3 regions of the Paenibacillus sp. GYB006 genome follow, and region 1 is predicted to be linked to each of the others. Evidence: riboswitches for the same ligand, from Rfam matches in the RefSeq annotation. Region 1 holds a riboswitch; each other region holds the start of a gene.
What was found. A riboswitch is a leader RNA that binds a small molecule or an ion and turns the genes downstream of it on or off. The one in region 1 is predicted to bind cyclic di-AMP.
Positions count from the first base shown of each region.

Region 2: it holds a riboswitch for cyclic di-AMP, as region 1 does, so the genes downstream of both, ehuB (ectoine/hydroxyectoine ABC transporter substrate-binding protein EhuB) here and PV403_RS00845 (hypothetical protein) in region 1, are expected to answer to the same signal.
Region 3: it holds a riboswitch for cyclic di-AMP, as region 1 does, so the genes downstream of both, PV403_RS22785 (C40 family peptidase) here and PV403_RS00845 (hypothetical protein) in region 1, are expected to answer to the same signal.

Region 1 covers NZ_JARBDA010000001.1:173,223-180,782, reverse strand. The annotation lists gene PV403_RS00855 (Nramp family divalent metal transporter) at 1-1,063, shown strand, start outside; gene PV403_RS00850 (HAD family hydrolase) at 1,136-1,807, opposite strand; gene PV403_RS00845 (hypothetical protein) at 2,010-2,423, opposite strand; cyclic di-AMP (ydaO/yuaA leader) riboswitch at 2,568-2,738, opposite strand; cyclic di-AMP (ydaO/yuaA leader) riboswitch at 2,831-3,050, opposite strand; gene PV403_RS00840 (glutathione peroxidase) at 3,416-3,898, shown strand; tRNA gene PV403_RS00835 (tRNA-Leu) at 3,960-4,042, opposite strand; gene PV403_RS00830 (urease accessory protein UreF) at 4,385-5,104, shown strand; gene PV403_RS00825 (hypothetical protein) at 5,331-5,954, shown strand; gene urtE (urea ABC transporter ATP-binding subunit UrtE) at 6,039-6,734, opposite strand; gene urtD (urea ABC transporter ATP-binding protein UrtD) at 6,712-7,530, opposite strand; gene urtC (urea ABC transporter permease subunit UrtC) at 7,484-7,560, opposite strand, start outside.
Region 2 covers NZ_JARBDA010000004.1:361-7,920, forward strand. The annotation lists gene PV403_RS11075 (SDR family NAD(P)-dependent oxidoreductase) at 1-603, shown strand, start outside; gene PV403_RS11080 (phosphotransferase) at 743-1,657, shown strand; gene PV403_RS11085 (hypothetical protein) at 2,051-2,404, shown strand; gene PV403_RS11090 (hypothetical protein) at 2,657-2,782, opposite strand; cyclic di-AMP (ydaO/yuaA leader) riboswitch at 3,113-3,256, shown strand; gene ehuB (ectoine/hydroxyectoine ABC transporter substrate-binding protein EhuB) at 3,605-4,459, shown strand; gene ehuC (ectoine/hydroxyectoine ABC transporter permease subunit EhuC) at 4,461-5,114, shown strand; gene ehuD (ectoine/hydroxyectoine ABC transporter permease subunit EhuD) at 5,118-5,780, shown strand; gene ehuA (ectoine/hydroxyectoine ABC transporter ATP-binding protein EhuA) at 5,856-6,641, shown strand; gene ectA (diaminobutyrate acetyltransferase) at 6,685-7,218, shown strand; gene ectB (diaminobutyrate--2-oxoglutarate transaminase) at 7,215-7,560, shown strand, end outside.
Region 3 covers NZ_JARBDA010000021.1:25,101-32,660, forward strand. The annotation lists gene PV403_RS22765 (transglycosylase domain-containing protein) at 1-1,023, shown strand, start outside; gene PV403_RS22770 (YwhD family protein) at 1,102-1,611, opposite strand; gene PV403_RS22775 (M1 family metallopeptidase) at 1,715-3,694, shown strand; gene PV403_RS22780 (hypothetical protein) at 3,705-4,535, shown strand; cyclic di-AMP (ydaO/yuaA leader) riboswitch at 4,775-4,914, shown strand; gene PV403_RS22785 (C40 family peptidase) at 4,919-5,386, shown strand; gene PV403_RS22790 (GNAT family N-acetyltransferase) at 5,552-6,055, shown strand; gene PV403_RS22795 (c-type cytochrome) at 6,169-6,534, shown strand; gene PV403_RS22800 (4a-hydroxytetrahydrobiopterin dehydratase) at 6,592-6,888, opposite strand; gene PV403_RS22805 (hypothetical protein) at 7,097-7,390, opposite strand; gene motA (flagellar motor stator protein MotA) at 7,538-7,560, shown strand, end outside.

The DNA.
Region 1 (7,560 bases):
AGGCAAGCTGGGACTTGTTACAGGTAAAGACCTTGCTGAGGCATGTCGTGACCGTTTTAATCCCGCCGTTGTTGTTGTGCTTTGGGTTCTCGCAGAACTAGCCATTGCAGCTACGGATCTTGCAGAAGTCATTGGTTCAGCCATTGCACTTAATTTGTTGTTTGGCATCCCCATTCTGTATGGGGTTATTATTACAGCAGTCGATGTTCTGCTGATTCTACTCCTTCAGAATAAAGGAGTTCGGACTTTAGAAAGTATCGTCATCGTCTTAATGGGTACCATCGCGATTTGTTTTGGGATTGATTTGTTTATGGCGCATCCCAGCAGTTCCGGTATCATGCAAGGTCTCGTTCCCGATGCCGAAGTGCTGCGTAATCCTGAAATGCTCTATATAGCAATCGGTATCCTCGGCGCAACAGTAATGCCGCATAATCTATATCTTCATTCTTCTATCGTGAAGTCACGCAAGATTGAAAATACAGTTAAAGCCAAAAAAGAAGCGATCCATTATACGACGATTGACTCGACGATCGCCCTGACCATTGCCATGTTTATCAATGGCGCGATCCTCGTGGTCTCCGCAGCAGCGTTTCACCAAGCAGGCATGTTTAATGTAGCAGATATAACAGATGCATATCATCTGCTTACCCCGCTTCTCGGAACAACGGTAGCCAGTATTTTATTCGGGATTGCACTGCTCGCTTCAGGGCAAAACTCAACCCTTACCGGTACACTGTCCGGTCAGATTGTAATGGAGGGTTTCCTTAATATCAGATTGCCTGCATGGCTAAGACGACTTGCGACCCGGCTGATTGCCATTATCCCTGCTGTCATTGTTACGGCGATTGCAGGTGAGAAAGGTACCACCGATCTGCTGATTCTGAGCCAAGTCATTTTATCACTGCAGCTTCCTTTTGCCGTCATTCCGCTTGTCATGTTTACAAGCAGTAAAAAAATGATGGGTGAATTCGTCAACAAAAAATGGCTAAGCATCTTATCTTGGACCATTGCAGGAATCATTGTCATCTTAAATATATGTCTGCTCGCATTAACCCTTTTCTGAGTATAAAAAAAAGTCTGCATCGTAGTAATTCTACTGTGCAGACTATTTTTTTCGCTCTTTTTCAAGCCAAGATTATAAGAGCAGTGCTATTAATTCATCCAAACTGGATATGGTACAATCCGGCGTATCACCTGCACCTGTAGAGGGTTGATATCTTCCATACCCTTGTAAAATACGGATGGTTTTCATTCCAAGTAATTTAGCAGGAACAATATCATTATCAATCCGATCCCCAATCATAACTGCTTCCGAAGGAGCGCATCCTGCTTTTTGCAAAGCATATTCATACAGTCTCACGTCCGGTTTAGCTAATCCTTGTTCTGCAGAACAAGCGATAACATCAACATAAGAACTAAAACCATATTGATGAAGCCGTTCAGCCGTACCTGGACTCTGATTCGCAATAACCCCAATTCGGTAATATTCACCGAGCTGAGCAAGAATTTTTTTAGCTTCTGGGTAAGGAGTCTCCAGTTCTTTACGGAATTTCAGCCTAGGCCGAATATAAGCCTTGTCCTCTTCCTTCTCAATCAACTGAGAGATTGCATACTGCATGGGAGAATCAATAAAATTAGAGTAACTTTCAATAAACTTCTCCCTCACATCCTGAATCGTAATGGAATAACCTCGATCTGCAGCACGCTCAACAAACTGATTCATAATATGGTCCACCGGTATCCATTCATCGACAAGCGTGTCCCCTACATCAAAAAAAAGCCACTTTACGTCAGACCACATTCCCATCTATTGTCTCAACCTTTCAAGTTACAATGATCTTCCATATAAAAAAGACCCATGATGATCATGAGTCTCACACTACGTGTATCTTATTTGACCATTATAGCAATGCAAGATTTGTTCCGCAATCATAGTAAGAATACCTACCCTACTACATCAATAGATGTAAAACCACTTCTACATTTATCATTTCATGGCGAAAAACATTCTAATTAACAGCAGCTCGTTCTTCGTTCAACAAGAATCCGACTTCACCCTTGATGGTGAAAATGATATGATTCGCTCCCATCCCCCGGTATACACCCCGAGGATGATTCTGTTGAGTAATGATCGTTATCGGTTTTTGTGTCCATGGTCTGCATATTTGCAGAAAGCGACAGGTTAAATTCATGCTGTTCTCAAACAAAAATATCCGTCCTACTGTTGCATCGGGCAACGCCCATTTATGAGCAAACGCAGTATCCATACGGATAATATGCTGCACTCCAAGCCTTCTAACCTTTTTTTCTTCCTGTGCGCTATTCGTGAGAACGGCAAAGGACAGCTTTTTGTACATTAGTAACCGAATAAAATTTCGAGCTGCTTCATTAGGTGCAGTAACCAAAATGATTTCATTATTCATTGTGTAAGCCTCCCTATGATTGAAAAGACAACAAAAAAAGAACACCATGTACATCTGAAGGCATGCCGGCGCTCTCCCACCCGAATAGGAATATAAGGAATTACGAAAATTCCCGATTACCCTCTCGGGTGCTCACGGTTCTGCTGCCTCTCCCTATATACGCTTACGAGGTTAGCTGCCGGATTCGGACAAGAGAGAGTTGCCCTATTCCCGGCCTGACGACCCGGAAATTCACCCCTTGGAATAAACAATCTTTCGACTGTTCATTCCCGTTTGGTTCCCCCGTTTTTATAAAAGATCCACCCGAAAATAAATAGATGAATCTAAAAATTCAGCGTAGAAAACAATAAAAAACCACAGAGGGTTAGCGCCCCTGCGGTCGATAAACGATCACAAGATTCATCATTCCTCTCTCAAGTTATTAGCTTACGAGGTTAGCTGTCGGATTCGGACGATGAGAGTCGCCCTTCCTTACACATCGAATGGCACTGTCATTCGACGAATAAAGATTCACCCCAACAAAGTTCCTAGAACCAACTTTTACACCGATCCAAGCAGCCCTGCTATCATTGGTTCCCCCGTTTTTCGTTTGAATACATCAAGACGAAAATTCAGCAAGCATAGTAATGAGAATTTCTATTGTTTTATAAAATGTAACTCGTCTTTCTTTGTGCTCAAGATTTACGATATGAATCATACACCCGAAGCAGAACGGTGTAAAGGTATTCTAGAGCTCACTTCAGTCAATATTACGCCATATCCCCCTAAATTCACCCAAAAAACGAAACAATAAGGCTTCCATATCCTCTAATCTCTTTGTATCTCAGTATTACATATATTTTGTTTAAACCTTAAGAAGACAAGATATATACTTGCCTCACATTGTTCAACCCCCTTTATTAATTGTTTAAAATTTAATTGTAGAAAATATTGTAAACCCCTTATCTATTCTCTTATAATAAGAAGAAAAAGACGAGGCGGTGGGTCAATCTATGTCCATTTATGATTTCAATGTTAATACCCTGAAAGGGCAGGAACTTCATATGTCAGCTTATAAAGGTAAGGTTATGCTTATCGTTAATACCGCCAGCAAATGCGGATTATCACCGCAGTTCAAAGGATTACAAGAACTCTATGATAAATTTAATCAGCAGTCTTTTGAAGTACTCGGTTTTCCAAGTAATCAATTCGCGAGTCAAGAACCAGGGACAAGTGATGATATCGCTGAATTTTGCCAGATGAATTACGGTGTCAGTTTCCCTATGTTTGAGAAAGTAAATGTGAACGGAGAAGATGCTCATCCCCTCTTCAAATATCTAACGACCACGGCACCTGGTATTCTAGGATCGAAAGCGATCAAATGGAACTTCACTAAATTTCTTGTGGATCAAGAAGGACACATTGTAAAAAGATACAGTCCGCAGACGACCCCGGACAAAATTGAAGCTGATATCACAAAGCTCTTATCACGTTAAGGGATAAGAGCACAAAAAAAAGAGACCTTGAAGTTATAACTTCAGGTCTCTTTCTGTCTGATGCGGTCGAGAGGACTCGAACCTCCACGGGTATACACCCACTACCCCCTCAAGGTAGCGTGTCTGCCATTCCACCACGACCGCGTATCTTGTTCATCAGCAACGTTTTCGTGCCAACAAAATATATTATACACATAAACCTATATCATGTAAAGACAAAAACCAAAAAAAATTTAATTTCCTTTTTTTTACATGACAAAAACATAAAACAAGGAATCAAACACTCATTTTACGTTAAGTTGACGTTAATTTACATAACGTATAATTATAAATATAGAGATTTATGTTGACTTTACCAGTTTTTATATGTAAGAATAGGTATCAAATAGAACGGAAATTTCACAAACATAACATTGATATAACATAATAATCAATCTCCGCTTTTTATAAATTCCATCATCACCATAATTCAGGGAGGCGAACGGAATGAACCGAGGAAATAAGCTGCTCGATTATGTAAAATTGCTTGATTCCTCACTTCAGGTAGGAGGGTTTTCTCACTCTTTCGGACTTAAGTCAAAGATTGAGAGAGGAATGGTCTGTACTACGCAGGATCTGGATACGTTTATGCGTCACGAACTTTACCCTAATCTCATCAGAATCGAAGGTCTGGCCATCAAAGGAACATACAGCGCTGCTGCTAAGCAAGATTACCGGAGAATAGCACTTATCGATAAGACGCTTCATGTTCAACACTCTCCTGCAGAACAGCGGAATTCACCAAGAGCATCGGGAAAACGACTTATCAAGTTAGCCAAAGCATTGCATCCATGGATGGACTTTTCTCCACTTGAAACAGCCGCCGAACAGTACGGCACTGTCATCTCTTTGCCTGTCGTACATGCTTGGATTAATTACGAGATTGGCGTCCCCCTCTTAAACGCCGTATCTAGCTATCTCCACGCTGCCAAGAACGTGTGCTTCCTTCACGCAAGACAACTCCTTTCTTTGAAACCAAACGAACTTGAACAACTATATAGAACATTAGGAGAACATTTAGATCAGGAATGGAACAAAATAGATCTGTCTGACACCTCTGTATTTCACCCCTCCCGTTTCACCATCCAACCCTTTCTTCCTAACTTTCCTTTTCCTGAAGAAGGCACTAAGGCATCCAGAACTCCATCAAAACTCTCCTCGTATTAAACACCCTCTTCCTCCCCTTAAAACACGCCGATTATCCATTTCGGCGTGTTTTTCATCATCTATCGACGATATTGTCGGAAAAGAAAGACGTATGTAAGTTATTCATCATTGTTAGATGACGTAACAACGTATATAATATAACTATACTTTTATAGAAATACAAAGAAGACAAATCCTTCTTTATTCATTTTTTAAGAACGAAATATTTAATAGGGAGAGACGGCCATTGTCTGAAGCAAACCCGCTTACACTCGAAGATTCCTACGATCAATTTCGTTCTGCGACTGTAATAATTAATGAAGAAGGACTCATTTCTTCATACAATCAAACATGGCTCACCAAAATTTCTGAGCTTCTTCCCTATCCTGCAGAGAGCTATTTAAAGATGAATTATTACAGGGTCCTTAGTGAAATTCCAGGAACCTGCATACACAATATACAGCTCATTATTCTTCATCTGCAAAAAGTATTGGAACGACATACAACCGGTTATGCCTGCGAAATAAGTACCCTTACAGATCAAGGGTATACATGGTTTCAGTTAGAAGCTTCCCCATACAAAACTTCTCTTCAGCCCGATTTTGTCGGTCTCGTCATTTCGTATTATGACATCACTCCTTTTAAAACACTGGAAACCCATCTCAGCCACGCTTCCTCCCAGATCAAAACCCTTCGGGGTATGCTGCCCATTTGCGCTGTATGTAAACGAATTCGAGACGAAGAGGATGAATGGAATCCTGTCGAGAGTTTTGTAGAAAAAAATACACACGCCGAGTTTACACATGATATTTGTCCTGATTGTATAAGAAGAGTGTACCCCCAGTATTCTCATTTTCTAGACGAAGCCTAAATAAGCAGCTCTTCTTTGTTCGAATGATCAAAGAAGAGCTGCTTAGAGAAGCGCAGGATAGAGTACCTAATTAACGTTTATTCGTTAAACTGTCAGATAATGTTCGAAGCTGGCAAGCTCAAGTTCTTCCGGCTTCCCATGCATGGCAATAGCGCCTTTATCCATCACATAGATATAATCCGCCACACTTCGAACGAATTCTTCGCTTTGTTCCACAAGTAAAATTGCTGTATTCCCCTGATTCTTAATCTGAATGATAACATCACGGATGTCATCTACAATAGACGGCTGAATCCCTTCTGTCGGTTCATCAAGCAATAATAATCGCGGCCTTGTAGCAAGCGCCCTGGCGAAGGCAAGTTGCTGCTGTTGACCACCGCTCAGATCGCCGCCCTGTCTATTCATCATCGTCTTCAGCACAGGAAACATTTCGAGCACATCTGCTGGAATTACTTTCGTTCCCTTAGGAGCCGTTTCAAGTCCAAGCAACAGATTTTCTCTGACACTCATCTGCGGAAAGACATCTCTTCCCTGAGGGACATAGCCAATTCCAACCCGAGCACGTTTGGCCGAATCCCACTTTGTCACTTCTTTTCCATCCCAATGAATACTGCCTTTACGAACCTTTAATATACCCATTAGTGTTCGCAGCAGTGTTGATTTCCCTACCCCGTTGCGACCCATTAAACACACAACCTGGCCTGGTTTTATATCGAGGCGCACCTGACGAAGCACCACACTTTCCCCGTACCCGGATTCAACCCCCTTCAACAACAGCATCATTCTTCCTCCTTTTGCCCAAATACACTTCGGCAACTACTGGATTCTGCTGAACCTCTTCCATCGTCCCTTCGGTGAGCAGTGTTCCTTCATGCATTACAGTGACCTTCTGCGCATACTGTCTAACAAATTCCATATCATGTTCCACCACAACTACAGATCGCTCTTTTGCAATTTCTGTCAACAGCACCCCCGTCTTATTTGTCTCTTCATCTGTCATTCCTGCAACAGGTTCATCGAGTAACAACACCTCAGGGTTTTGAAGTAAAAGCATTCCAATCTCAAGCCACTGCTTTTCTCCATGGGACAAAGAGCCCGCCTTAAGATTCAAGCGATGTCCTAGACCAATCTGTTCTACTACTTCTTTCATTCCCTTCGACAGGCAACCCCCTCGCCGTTTACGCAGCGCGGAAAACACATTTTTGTTAGGATTCTGTGCGATCTCTAAATTCTCACGCACAGTCAACCCTCCAAATACAGAAGGCGCTTGAAACTTACGGCCAATACCGAGTCTTGCGACCTGATGTTCTCTCTTAGAAATAAGATCCGTACCATCCGGAAGAAGAACCTGGCCTGATACAGGTTTGGTTTTTCCGCAGATCACATCAAGCATGGTTGTTTTTCCCGCTCCATTTGGACCGATTAAGAAATGAAGTTCTCGCTGTTTTAAGGATAAATTCATATTACGTACTGCTACAAATCCAAAGAAAGAAACCGTGATATCTTGAACCGTGAGCACGATCTTTTCGTTAGGAAGTTGCTTGCTTATGCTTACGTTTACGGACGGACTGACCATCTAGCGCACCTCCTTTTCGGACCCACATGC
Region 2 (7,560 bases), on a different contig from region 1:
CATCATCTGCTATGTGTTTCAAGAAAAAAGAATGAATCACTGATTGCTTTTGCTCACTCCCAAAAGCATAAGATGGATTATTTCGAATTCGATTTGAACAACGTAAACGAAATTGATGAATTTATGAAAAAAGTAATCGAGAAGATAGATTCATCAAATGTTAGATCAATGTATCTAATCAATAATGCTGGTATTGTTTTTAATCAGCTTATAGAGGAGACAGATCCTACTTCAATAATTCAAATGATGAACATCAATTTGGTTTCACCGATGATTTTGACATCTTGTTTCATAAAATACTCGGAGCAATTTAATGTTGAGAAAAAAATATTAAATGTTTCGTCTGGGTCATCCTATAATTTGTCATCAGGCGGAAGTTGTTACTCTACATCAAAAGCTGGCCTAGAGACATTTACGAAAAGTATTGGTATAGAAAAATTGAACGTTAAAATAATGGCGATTAGGTTAGGTATGGTTGATACTGACATGCATGGAGCCACTGAAAATAAGAAGATGTTAAAAACACCTGAGTATGCAGCCGATAGAATACTTACTTTTCTTATGCATAAATTTGAACACGGAAAAACGGTAAAAGCATGGTAAAAAAATTGATCTGTGATTTTATAGGCGTACGCATGAGGTCATTTTTCCAAAATTGTCGTTAAGCTAACGAGCAACTATGCGTAACTTCCAGGGAATGTAAACATCTAAATAACGTAAGGAACGAGGAGGTAGACAATTCATGGGGGAAACGAATGTATGGGATGCGGAGTGGGAGGTTAACGAAGAGCAGGCGCGAATGCTGATAGGCAGACAATTCCCTCAGCTGTCATCGAAGCAAGTGAAGCGATTGGGCTGGGGCTGGGACAATACGGTTTTTCTCATCGGTGACGAGTACGTGTTCCGGTTTCCAAGAAGAACGATTGCAGTTGGCTCGATTCGTATGGAAGGGAAGCTGCTGCCGAAGCTGGAGGCATATATGACCATCCCCTATCCGAAACCGTTGTTTTATGGCGAAGCAAGTGACGAATACCCGGCACCATTTCTTGGCTATGCTTACGTGCCAGGAGATTTCCCGATCGGCTTGACGGAAGAACGCCGGGTATTATCGGCAGAGACGTTGGCGAAATTTTTGCGGAGATTGCATGAGTTTCCGGTGCAGGCGGCGCTGAAGTGCGGAGTTCAGCAAGATCATAGAAACTTGACGGACATAGCATCGCGCAAAGTGAAACTGGAGGGCTTTCTATCGAAGGTGGTTGAACACTTGTCGCCGGAGGAGTCCGGTGTGATCGAAGCGTATATTAGTAGGCTGCAAAAGGACCGTGTCGAGGCGGTGAATGCACTGCTACATGGCGATCTTCATTTCAAAAATATGCTTGTGAATGAGAACGGGATCGTTTCCGGCATCATTGATTGGGGCGATCTGAGCGTAGGCCATCCGGCTTGCGATTTGAGCGTTGCTTATAGCTTTTTACCCCCTTACGCTCGCGGCGTGTTTTTCGAAACGTACGGAGGAGCGGACGAGGAAACGAAGCTGCTGGCGCGGCTGATCGCGGTATACATCCCCATACTGATCTTAATGCAAGCGGTCGATGACGGGAATGAAGCGATCGCGGCAGAGGCGAAATCCAACATCATGCGGGCACTGTCGGATTAGGCTCATTATTTCGTTGCAGCTACGGGGCTATGGCTATCGGCACCATTTTGTCGTTTAAAGGTCGCGAAAAGGTACGATCCGCCTTCTCTGATGCCGCTTTATGTTGAGGAACACGAAATTCAACCGAGTAAGTCGTTGCGCTAACAGGAAACGATAGTTGAACATAAAGGGTTTCACATATTAGTCATGACTAATATGTGAAACCCTTTAATATATCTATCTTTCTTAAATTAAGGTCTTGATAAACTGAGAAAATAAAGTTGTAGACTGGCGGCGTGCGTTAAGCAAACGGGCAGAGCTTAGACTTTTAAGGATAAAAGAGGTTTTTGTGGTATTATATGTAATTATGGGTTGTAAAATAAATGGATTAATTGAAAATGGAGGATTCAAAATATGGAACGTAAAATTCAATTAATGGAAACCTACATAAATATCGACCTTGGAAACTCACCCTTTTTAAAATTAGATAAAGGGTTGCAAATTCCATACTCTTCAATTAAGGGAATAACAACAGGTAGACCGATACCAAATGCTTTTAAACTATATGGTGCTTTATTAGGAGGAATGAGAAACGGGTTATTTAGAGCAAAGGGTGGTTATCAACTGCACTTTTTTGAAAATGAGCTTAAAACTCTTCATTTAGATTTGAATAGCTTTCAAGTTGGTAAGTTCAAAATATCAAAGTTGATCATTGGTGTTGAAAATCCTGAAGAAATAAGTGAAAATATTTCCGAAAGAGTGAAGTGATAATTTGTTGATGAACTGTTCTTTGAACTAACGGAGAAACGATAGTTCAAGAAGAAAAAGTAAGCAACCGGTCAATAGACCGGTTGCTTTTTCTTTAAGATATTGGGCAGTTCAACATGATTTTACATCACTTCTTGTTTGCAACCATTCTTCTCTCAACTCGTTCATATTTATATAATACTTAACATGGAGGAAGTCATTTTGAAAAAAATGTTTGTTTTACTTGTGTTCCTACCCTACAGTTTTCATTTATTATGGAGAAGGCTTAATCATAATTAGTTTTGAACCCCAGATCGGATGAGATGAAAATGTACTTCTGATCAGCTGCTCGGCTTCTTCACATGCACGTTGTATGAGCAGTTCACCAAAAAGCATCATCCTCTTTCATTGAGGAAACGTTCCTCTGAACAGCAATAAACAGTTTTTAAAAAGAAATTTATTAGGCTGAATTTTCGTCTTCTTGACCCGAATTCTAAAGTGAATAAAAAGACGTAAAGTAGAGTCTCCTTTTATTATTCTCCTCCTTCAATAAATGCTTGCTATATAGCTGAATTCTCTCTGTTTATAGTTTGTCTAATACAACGTTTAAAATGACGTAAAAGCACATGAAAAATTCAGTGATTATCCAATATTTAAACCTAGTTAAAACAATTGATAATCACCAAAAATACTCATAACTGGTTTGACATTTCCAAAATATCCCTTTATTATGGACTCACGCTTAGTTTTCAGGAAGCACTTTCTGGAGAGCGGGGGAACCAGTTTTCAGGGGCGAGTCACATGAATCCATGTGTAGGGTACCATCTTACCCGAGTCCGTCAGCTAACCTCGTCAGCAGTGGATGGGTCCTTTAATACATACATAATAAATTCACATAACAAAGGCCCTTTATTCATTAATTATAGGGGCCTTTGTCTTTGTTTACTGACCCCCCTGCTGGCGGAGCTATGTCTTCATCCCCTGTTTGGAGGTCTTTTTTCGTTTACTGAGGCAATGCTTTCCAAGGGTACTTATTTTGACAAGTGAAGATGTGCTTGAGTTGGAGGGGAGGTACGGAGCACACTTGGGTCAAGTTTTCTGTTTCAAGTAAGCAGATAAAGACATTTTCGAGCATTAAATCCAAGTAAAAATGTATGTTTACTTGGTGTATTAGTTGTGTCATTTTTTAAAATCTAGAAACGGAGAAAGGTTGTGGAATGCTTGAGAAAAGTTTTTGTTCTAGTGATGTCCTTGATCTTCGTAATATCTCTAGCGGCATGTAGTGGAAGTGGAAGTCCGCTGGACGAGGCGATCGAGAGAGGTTATATCACCGTAGGATTTGCAAATGAAAAGCCATACGCATACAAAGAGGCTGATGGAACACTAACAGGAGAAGCCGTTGAAATAGCCCGTGTAATTCTAGAGCGGCTCGGCGTGAAGGAGATGAGAGGTGAGCTGACAGAGTTTGGTTCATTAGTAGCCGGCTTGCAAGCTAAAAGGTTTGATCTTATTACAGCGGGAATGTTTATTAATCCTAATCGCTGTTCTGCAGTCTTATTCGCGGACCCGGAGTATAGCATTGGAGAAGCACTTGCAGTTAAGCAGGGGAATCCGCTAGAACTTGTAAGTTACGAAGGTATCGCGAGTAACGGGGAAGCAAAAGTCGCTGTCATGACTGGTGCCGTTGAAATCGAGTATTTAGAAAAGTCTGGTATTCCCTCGGATCGCATTATTCAAGTTCCTGACCAAGCTTCAGCTATAAGCGCACTTCAAGCTGACCGGGTGCAGGCTATAACGATGACGGGGCCATCACTTCAGGCAATGCTCGAATCGGCCAATGATAATAAAATTGAGCGTGTTGCTGACTTCACCCAACCTACAGTTGATGGTGAGAGTGTTCGCGGATATGGGGCGACAGCTTTTCGTCAAGCAGACACTGAATTTCAAGAGGCATATAATGCAGAGCTTCAAAAAATGAAAGACTCAGGCGAGTTACTCGAAATATTGCAAAAGTTTGGATTCACAGAGGATGAGCTTCCAGGCGATATGACAGCTGCTGCGCTTTGCGGAGAATAACATGCCGAATTCATGGATTGATTTTCTTCCTTCGTTATTAAAAGGAGCGGAAATCACGATCTTGGTTGCTTTTTTCTCATCCATATTAGCAATCATCGTGTCCTTTATTGCCGGTTTACTCAGGCTATCGAAACTTTGGATTCTACGTACCATTTCAGCGATTTATGTTGAGGTCTTTCGCGGAACTTCCCTGCTGGTTCAATTATTCTGGTTATACTTTGCTCTTCCATTTATCGGTATTGAACTTCCGAAGATGTTAGCAGCTATTCTTGCCATAGGACTTAACTTCGGAGCATACGGATCAGAAATCGTCCGAAGCGCAGTGCTTGCAGTTCCGAAAGGACAGACGGAGGCTGCTATAGCACTAAATATGAAACCCTGGCAAAGGTTATCTCATGTCATTCTTCCTCAAGCTTCACTACAAATGCTGCCGTCTTTCGGGAACCAGATGGTGGAATTGATTAAGTCAACCTCTCTCGTCTATTTCATTACGATGGCAGATCTCACCTATCAGGCGATGGTGCTTCGCAATAACTATATCTCCTTTACAACGGAGATCTTGGTGCTGCTTCTGCTGATGTATTTTGTTATAGCTACACTTGTTTCTATTGCTGTTCGGTTACTTGAACGGAAATTGACAACGGGGAGGCTATAACAAATGTGGAATTGGGATTATGTATTTGATATTTTGCCGCAGTTACTTGGGGCATTAAAAATGACGGTGTTGATTACGATCTGTGCCTTTGTACTGGCATTATTCGTAGGTTTACTTCTCGCATTTATGGCACGAAGTCGATTTAAACCTCTATCGTTAGTGACAAAAGGAGTTATAGAGTTCATACGTAACACACCTCTGCTTGTTCAAGTGTTCTTTCTTTATTACAGTCTGCCGTTACTTATGGGTATTTCCATTCCGGCTTTTTATACGGGGGTCATAGCACTCGGACTTCATTACAGCACGTACCTCTCAGAGGTATATCGTTCTGGCATCGAGGCTGTTCCAAAAGGTCAATGGGAAGCGGCAAAAGCACTGAATTATACGAAATCTCAAACTTGGAAGAAAATTATTCTACCTCAAGCGATTCCACCAATCATACCCGTACTTGGGAATTATCTAATTGTTATGTTCAAAGAGACACCTATTCTATGTGCAATTACGTTGGTTGAGCTTATGCTCACAGCCAAGAATATCGTATCTTTATCCTTCCGAGCTTTTGAGCCGTATACATTAGTCGGTGTATTGTTCTTCATTATTAGTTACATCGCTTCATTACTCGTGCAACAGCTGGAGAAGCGCATGAATTTACAAAGGGGAAGATAAGGAGGGATCGATATGAACACGGTATTTGAACGTGAGGAAACGGAAGTTTCTGCACAAGAAAAGAAGAATCAGGCGATGCCGGATACATCTCCTATTGTGAAATACACAGGTGTGACGAAATCATTCGGAAATGTAGAAGTGCTAAATGGTATTGATTTGGAGATGCAGCCGGGAGAAAAGGTCGCTGTTATTGGTCCAAGCGGATCAGGCAAAACAACCATGGGACGCATGCTGATGACACTTGAAGAACCGACCAGTGGAACAATTGAAGTAGATGGAGAACTACTGTGGCATATGGAGTATAAGGGGGAAATTGTTCGCGCAAACGAAAAGCATCTGCACCGGATGCGGTGCAATGTAGGTATGGTGTTCCAGCATTTTAATCTATTTCCTCATATGAATGTGATGCGCAATGTGACAGAGGCTCCACGTAAAGTGCTTGGCTTAAGCAAAGAAGAAGCAGAGGAACGCGCAGTTACGATGCTTACTAAGGTTGGTCTGGAAGATAAGCTCAAGATGTATCCATCCAAGTTATCCGGTGGACAGAAACAACGTGTTGCCATTGCAAGGGCTCTTGTAATGCGACCCAAAGTGATGGTGTTTGACGAGGTAACTTCAGCCCTTGATCCTGAGCTCGTGGGTGAGGTGCTAGAGGTAATCCGCGAAATCGCTGAAGAAGGAGAGATGGCGATGATGTTGATTACACACGAAATGGAATTTGCCAAAGAAATTGCAGACCGAGTGATTTTCGGTGCTGATGGAAAAATCGTGGAACAAGGAACACCGGAAGAGATATTCGATAACCCACAAAGTGATCGATTACAGAGCTTTCTGCAGCGTTTTCGTTCTTCAGGAAATTAACATGAACCAAAAAAATGATTATAGAAGGGGGGACATCATTAAGATGGCAGTGAACACGGAAACCGAGATCATATACCGTAATCCGGTAGCAAAAGACGGAGCCAGCGTATGGGAACTCATCCGAGATACAGAAACGCTCGATCTAAACTCACCCTACTGTTACATGCTGCTCGGGGATTATTTTAATGATACCTGTATGATTGCGGAACATGAGGGAGACATCATCGGATTTATTTCAGCATTTCGATCACCACGTAATCAAGATCGGCTGTTTGTATGGCAGGTCGCAGTAGCTCGGACACACCAAAGGCAAGGGATAGCAAAGAACATGCTGACCTATCTTTTGAAACAAAAAGCGTGCCACGGCGTGCGTTTTATTGAAGCGACCATCTCACCTTCGAATAAGGCATCGCACCGGTTATTCCTGAGCTTTGCTGAGGAGAGATCAATTCCGAGTACCGTTACTGCAGGGTATGGTGCAGATATGTTCCCAGATCGTTCGAATCATGAGGATGAGCCATTGTTTGTTATCGGACCAATCATCAATGAAATGGAAACAATTGGAGGGGTATTATGAATAATCAACTTTTAGAATTGCCAGAACTTAATGTGTTTAACGATCTTGAATCTGAAGTGAGAAGTTATTGCCGAAACTTTCAAACGGTATTCGAGAAGGCAAAAAACGCTCAATTGTGGGATCGAAATGGAAATAAATATATTGATTTCTTTGCAGGTGCAGGTGCTTTGAACTACGGCCATAATAATGAGCAGATTCGTGAAAAGCTGATTGACTATATGATGCAAGATGGCATTACACATAGTCTTGATATGGCAACAAACGCGAAAGAAACATTTCTAACTCAATTTCAGGAGGTGATCCTGAAGCCGCGTGGCTGGAATCATAAGGTGATGTTCCCAG
Region 3 (7,560 bases), on a different contig from region 1:
GGAACAGACTATAACTCCAGTCAGTACAACCATGCACTGGCGGATAATAGGCAGCCTGCATCTTCTTTTAAACCGATTATGTACTTGGCAGCCATTTCATCAAAACAGATGACAGCTATCTCACAATTCGATAGTAAACCGACTGTGTTCAAGTACGATAATGATCGTAAAACGTATGAGCCAAAAAACTTTGGCGATAAATATCTTGGACCCATTGATATGAGAAAAGCGATTGCCGTCTCTGATAATATTTATGCGGTGAGTACTCTTATGCAAATCGGAACGGACCCTATTATTGAAATGGCGAAAAAACTGGGGATTACGAGTTCACTTGATCCCGTACCATCGCTGGCGCTGGGTACATCGCCTGTCAGTCCTTTTGAGATGGCTTCCGCTTATTCAGTTCTTGCTAATGAGGGACTTCGAAATGCCCCTATAGCCGTGCTGAAAATTACGGACGCAGCAGACCGAATTGTATACAAAGTGCCGGAACAGACACCCGAACAAGTGGTAGACACTGCTTCTGCTTATGTAGTAACAAGTCTGCTTGAAAGTGTCTTTGATACAGGGGGAACAGCTCACCGGGTAGCAGATAAGATCAAGAGACCGGTTGCCGGAAAAACAGGCACCACAAGCTCAGATGCTTGGCTTGTAGGCTATACACCGGAATTATCAACAGCGGTATGGGTAGGATATGATAATAATCAGGAGATTACTACTTCTGAAAGCCGAAGAGCCGCTCCTATTTTTGCAGAGTATATGGAAAAAGCACTCGAAAATGTTCCACCGAAAATATTCCCGGTTCCTGAAGAAGTGGTTAGCGTCTATATCGACCCTTCTACCGGAAAACTTGCCGGGGAAAACTGCGAAAGCCGTAGACTTGAAGTGTTTGTCCGCGGTACAGAGCCTACGGAATACTGCGATGAACACGAAGCAGAACCGGGTTCAAACGGAGAAGAAGAAATTCAAAATGACCGAGATGATTCTTGGTGGAATCACTTCAAACGTTGGTGGACGAATTAAAGATCAATCGGGCTGTTCATTATTACAATATAAAGAGGGTTTCGGCTAAACGCCGAAACCCTCTTTTTTTGTTACCATTTAGTTCGTCTCTAATGCCTGTTTGAGCTCATCTGGAGCTGCATTCCACCAGTTTTCATTATGAGAAATAAGCAGATGCTTTAATGCTGCCTTATCTTCATTTCCTAGCTCATCTAACATGATACGACGCTTCATTGCATAATCCATTTTGTTTACATGGTCAGCGAGAATCTTCCAGCCGCGTTTTGCTTCCGTATCGATCAACATCTCACATGCTGTTGCTCCGGCATACATCTGACCTTCCGCAGTGCGATCTACCGCTACCCATACTAACCACACTTGCCGGCCATTCGGTACATCTGCTTTTTCCGTAGAAAATTTAATGCCGCGTTCTACCTTACTCTTTGCATGCATCGCACCAATATCAATGGTGGCAACGCCTCCATCAATGATAACAGGAGAAACATTATTCAAATCAATCGAACCTGAACCGAAACCTTTATGCTTACTCTTGCTATTCACAATATTTAAGGCAATCTGCTTCTTGCCAATTTGTCCGTTTTGCTCCATTTTTATGGCCTCCAAAAGTTGATACCAATATTTTAACTAATATTTCTCCGCTTGCAAACATATACATGCCTTAGATGCTTGTCAAGTGGGAGGTATTTAACGTATGACCCCAGTTCGCGCGAAAATTATTCTATCCTCTGTTCTTGCTATTTGTGTTCTCGGCGGCACACTGCTGCTCAGTTTAAGCCAAGCTCCATCTACGCAATCTGCCCTTGCGCCGATACCGGGCAATATAAATGCCCCAGTGCCTGCGCCCACAGAGGGAATTGTACAGACACCGCTTGCCGAGGTGCTTAGTGACCGAGTAGTTGAATATCACATTGATGTTCAACTAACAGAAGACCATGTCCTTAAAGGTACTTCTACCTTGACATGGACTCATCCAGGTAAAAAAACGGTGAGCGAGCTTTATTTTCATTTGTACCCCAATGCATTTGCCTCAGATGAGACAACCTTTATGAAAGAATCAGGAGGCAAACTCAGAGGAGATGCGATGCCGAAAGATGGTTACGGCTCTATGAAACTTACGGAAATTAAAACACCAGACGGTCTTTCTCTCCTCCATCGCATTCAATATGTACAACCCGATGACGGAAATATACATGATAAGAGTCTGGTCAAGGTCCGTTTGCCCAAGCCTGTAAAAGGGGGAGAATCCATCACCCTCCATATGTCCTTTGAAGTTGATATGCCCCGGATCTTTGCCCGGATGGGGACAGCAGATAACTTCGTTATGGCAGGCCAATGGTTTCCCAAACTAAGTGTCTATGAACCAGTCGGAACACGCAACCGAAAGACTGAAGGCTGGAATTTACATCAATATCACGGTAATTCCGAATTTTACTCAGACTTTGGGATTTATAGTGTACGCATCGCGGTACCTGCTAATTATACCGTAGCAGCAACCGGTTTCCCAACCAAACCTTATTATAAACAGAACGATCAGCGTATTTATCAATTCTATGCTGATGATGTTCATGACTTTGCTTGGGCCGCTTCCCCCGACTTTGTGGTTGTAGAAGAACCATTCTCTGCACCAAATGTACCTGGAGTCCGAATTAAGCTTTTTCTAGACCCTGCTCATGCTGATCTTAAAGATCGCTACTTGTATGCAGCTAAATCGGCACTATCCAATTTTAGCAAATGGTACGGTAAGTACCCGTATTCCACATTATCCATCGTAGTGCCTCCCAAAGCAGGAAATGGAGCCGGCGGAATGGAGTATCCTACCTTGATTACCGCCTTTGGCGCAGATGAAACATCGCCTGGTTATGAGCTGGAGCGAACCGTCATTCATGAAATTGGACATCAGTACTTCTATGGCATGATCGCAAGTAATGAATTTGAAGAAGCATGGCTTGATGAGGCCTTCACCTCCTATGCTGAGGAACGCTTAATGGAACAAGAATACGGTCTTTCACCCAACATCCCTTTGCAGTCTGGTTATATTACCTCTCCTGCCTCCCTCACGCAGGAAGCATGGAAATATGATTCGCAGCAGCATTATGCAGAAAATGTATACACTCGCGGCAAACTCATCTTGCGAGCCATTGAGCAGCAAATCGGCATCAAAAAAATGGACAAAGTAATGTCTGCCTATGCTGCCAAGTACCGTTTTAAACATCCAACGACGAAAGATTTCCAGACCGTTGTAGAACAAGTCACCCGCAAATCATGGGCTACTTTCTTTGATCAATATGTATACAGCAACATGATGGCTGACTTTGCCGTAGACTCGATTCAAGTTAAGGATCAAAGCACAGAAACGGAATCGAACTATATCTCAACTGTAAAATTGACTAAGAAAGCAGGAGACTACGCCGAAATCCCAGTAGTGTTTGCCTTTAAAGACGGTCATATGATTCGCAAGGAATGGGACGGCAAGGATGCAAATATTATCTACAATCTTACGTATAAGGAACCTATAGAATGGGTCATGGTAGACCCTTCCTACTCGATCGCCATTGAGAACAAGCATATTAATAACTATATGAGCGCTGAAGTAGAAGAAGAAATACAGACTCGGTTTAATATCAGTATTACGAAACTGATTGAAACCCTGCTTGGAAGTCTGTCATGGTGAGGTGGAGTCGATGAAAGTTTATGTATCAGAAGGATTCAAATCTATGAGAGAGCATTATTTTGTCGTATTGTTTCTTTTTATATACCAGCTGGTCTGGGGAATGTTTCTTTATAAGATTGTTTCTTCTGCTGTGGTTCCTCTGTTGATGCGCTATCCGGATCCTCCGCCTCATGAGCTCAGTAAGGTGCTGTTTTGGATGGAAGGTCAGCTTAGTTTATCGGTAAGCCCGCTAGTTCATCAGTACGCCTGGCTGCTATTCCTTATGTTCCTCATTCGAATGCTAATGACCCCGCTCATTCGGGCAGGTTTACTTCACAGTCTGCATGAACAAGGGAATACAGCAAAAGGTCTGGCTTTCTTTCAGGGCATTAAGAAACACTGGAAAAAAACATCTCTTCTTTATTTTATAGAAATCATCCTATTACTCATCCCTGCTTACTGGATTGTTCCTGTTATTCTCCCTAATCTTATTACAGCTATTTATAATCTGCCTGTTCTTACCAAAATCATTCCTTACCTTCTCTTGTGGATGATCTACGGCTATGCGATAAAGCAGCTGCTGCTTTACTGTCAGATTGGACTCATTGGAAAACGCAGCGGCTCTGTATCGATATGGATCTGTATCCGGTATGCCGTTCCCGTCACCTTGGTCTCCCTTTTGCTCGGCTTCATTACGCTAGCCATATTTGGTTCATTCACAGCTGTCTCCTTAATTTGGACGGGACTTCTAGCTCTGATTCTACAGCAATCCTATCATCTCATTCGATCCATTATGAATGTGTGGAAAATCAGCGCTCACTTCAGTCTCTGGAATTCAAAAACCAGCTCTGATAACTCCTGAAGTTAGCATGAATTACTTCTTACAAAAAGATAAGCCTAGCTCATTATCGTATGAGTCAGGCTTATTTTGTATTTTTTCCCTGAAAACGATTGCCAAATTTACACATATTCTGTTACAATAAGCCCAGAACATGTTGTGACAACTTTGTAATCTATTGTAACTAAATTGATCAAGCTTTTATTACATAATCATTTGATTGTTTTATGAATTGGAAATACATACGTCTTCACAGGTACATATCATCAGATACGCCAAATTCCTGGTACCTGGGAAGCGGGGGAACCATATTACGGGTGAATTGATCTCGCAACAGAGTGGTCATAGGGGAACCTTCTACCGAATCCTTAAGCTAACCTCGCAGGCATTGGAAGGAGTTTATTTTTTTGAAAAAGACATTAACTGCTGCAGCGCTAAGCCTAGCAATCGCATTATCCATTGGAACAGGGAGTGCATTTGCTGACTCCAAGATGGACAAGGTAATTGAAAGCGTTCAGGGAACAGATTATAAATACGGTGGAACTACACTTAGTGGTTTTGATTGTTCTGGTTTCACGATGTATGTATTCGAGAAGCTTGGGATCGAATTGCCAAGACAATCCGGTTCACAATTCAACATGGGTAAAGAAGTCTCTCTTTCTGATATTAGAACGGGCGATCTTGTATTCTTTAACACCAGCGGTAAAGGGGTATCCCATGTAGGAATTTTTGTTGGAGACGGTAAGTTTGCACATGCTTCTTCCTCTAAAGGTGTGACCATCAGTAAGCTTGACGAAAACTATTATGCAAAGCGTTATGTAGGTGCAAAGCGAATTATGAGTACAGAACAATTTGAAACAGCTACTATTGAGTAGTATTACAATATCATTACCCTAAGAACTCGACCTTGACTACTTTTTTTTAAAAAGTAATGAGGTTCGAGTTTTTTGTTTTCCCTACTACACACCATCGCTTGCCTTGCCTCTCTCTTACCCTGTAGAGTGTTAGGAAAGATAAATTTCAGATAAAGGAGTGATCCTATGACACAGGCGACCCCTATTTTCCGAGTCATGCCGATGACCGAAGAGCAAGCTGCGGAGATTAGTACCTGGAAGTACGACCCTCCCTATAATATATACGGCTGGCTGCCTTGGGATCAGATGAAAGCTTTAGAGATTGAGTTTGGAGACCCCGTGCTAAGAGCACAGCAATATGTATCTGTAGTAAGGGATCAAGAGATGCCTGCGCTATGCGGTTTTGCTCAACTTTTTCCTATGGAAGGAGTCACTCGCCTTGGTTTAGGTATGCGGCCCTCTTTGTGTGGCAATGGTTACGGCCAAGCCTTTGTGTCTTCTGTTGTACATGAGGCTCGAAAAAGGAATTCAAGCCATGTCATTGACTTGGAGGTGCTCACCTGGAATACGAGAGCCATCCGAGCATATGAAAAAGCCGGGTTTGTTATTGATGACACGTATGAGCGGCTGACCCCGGAAGGAACTCAATTGTTCCATTGCATGCTTTACAAAAAAACATGTCATATTTAGCTTTGTTTACTTATTCTCGCTTTTGTTTAAATATTTACCATAAAATACTATGAACCTGAAGCCGGAACCATTATAATGAAATAAGGAATGTACATAGTAGGAGGACACTACAAATGAAGAAATGGATCATGAGCGGTTTGTTTTTCTTCGCTTGCGCTTTTGCCCTCGTGTTAATGTTTACGGTAGAAGGAAGAGAACAAGAGATGGCAGAAGAAGCCGGACCCGTTATGCCCCAGGTAACTCTGGACGCTGCAAGTGCTGAGGAAAAAGCTAAAGGAAGCTGTATCTCTTGTCATGGAAACCAGCTTGAAGGAGGCGTAGGTCCTTCCTTGCAAAAAGTGGGTGCTGAATCCAATGCCGAGCAGCTTTATAAAACGATTAGTAAGGGTAAAGGCGGAGGCAAAATGCCTGCTTTTGAAGGACAACTTTCAGATGAAGAAATTGCCAACCTTGCTCTTTGGCTATCCGAGAAAAAGTGAACGAACAAAAACACGCCTTATCTTCTCCCTTCAGAGAGACGATAAGGCGTCTTTTCATTACACTTGCATCATTCTGTTGTATGCTTCGTTATATTGCTGAGCCTCTTTAATATCAATAGCAGTGATGCCACCAACGTCCCAGGAAGTAAGTCTTAATGTGACTACTTTATGGTCAATCGTAATGAAAGGGTGATGATTAAACGCTTCGGAGATCAAACCTACTTCATCCACAAAAGCTATGCCTTTCATAAAGTTGGTGAATATAAATTTGCGAACAATCCACCGACCTTCCTCGTACTCCCAACCTTCGAGTTTATCGAGATGAGCTTCTACTTCCTCTTGCGTAAAGACCATCGTTCAATCTAACCTCCCCTAATCAAAAAACGTATCCATATCAGCATGCCCGGTGCCTTTGTAGATACTCTAGCTTGTGGCTTAAATAGTATGCCCTACTGCACAAGCCTATCACTGGAAAATAGGAAGCCGTTCGCTTCCCGAACGGCTTTATTCGTGTTCCATCTTATCACGGAAGGAATGTTAAATCCAGTTGTAACCTGTTCCTTTAAATGAGGGATACAAAGTCGAGTTCATCATCCCCGATAAGAATATTTAGGCGATGGAGTTCCTGATCATGAATAACAACCCCGCTGCCAACGCTAATCATTTTCTCAGATCCCAATGCGTAGAATAGATCCTCTGCAAGTGCTTCATCTACTTCCAAACGATCTTTTTCCCCCAGTCTCGCCCAATCTTCTTCCTCCATCTCGAAAAAGATATACCGATCCGGTATTTTTCCAAGAGCCTGTATTAAATCTTGCAAAATATCATTATACTCGCGTCCATGTTTTACACCCATTTGAATGTTCACTCCATTTCCATATCGTAGTTCTATTATACCGAAAATAAACCTTCATAAAAACGAATCACATGTCGATAAATAAAATAAATGAGCCGGATGTCTCAATGAAAGGATTCAGATTAAATCTCACGGACGAGGTGTATCATGGAAATTTCAACTATTATCGG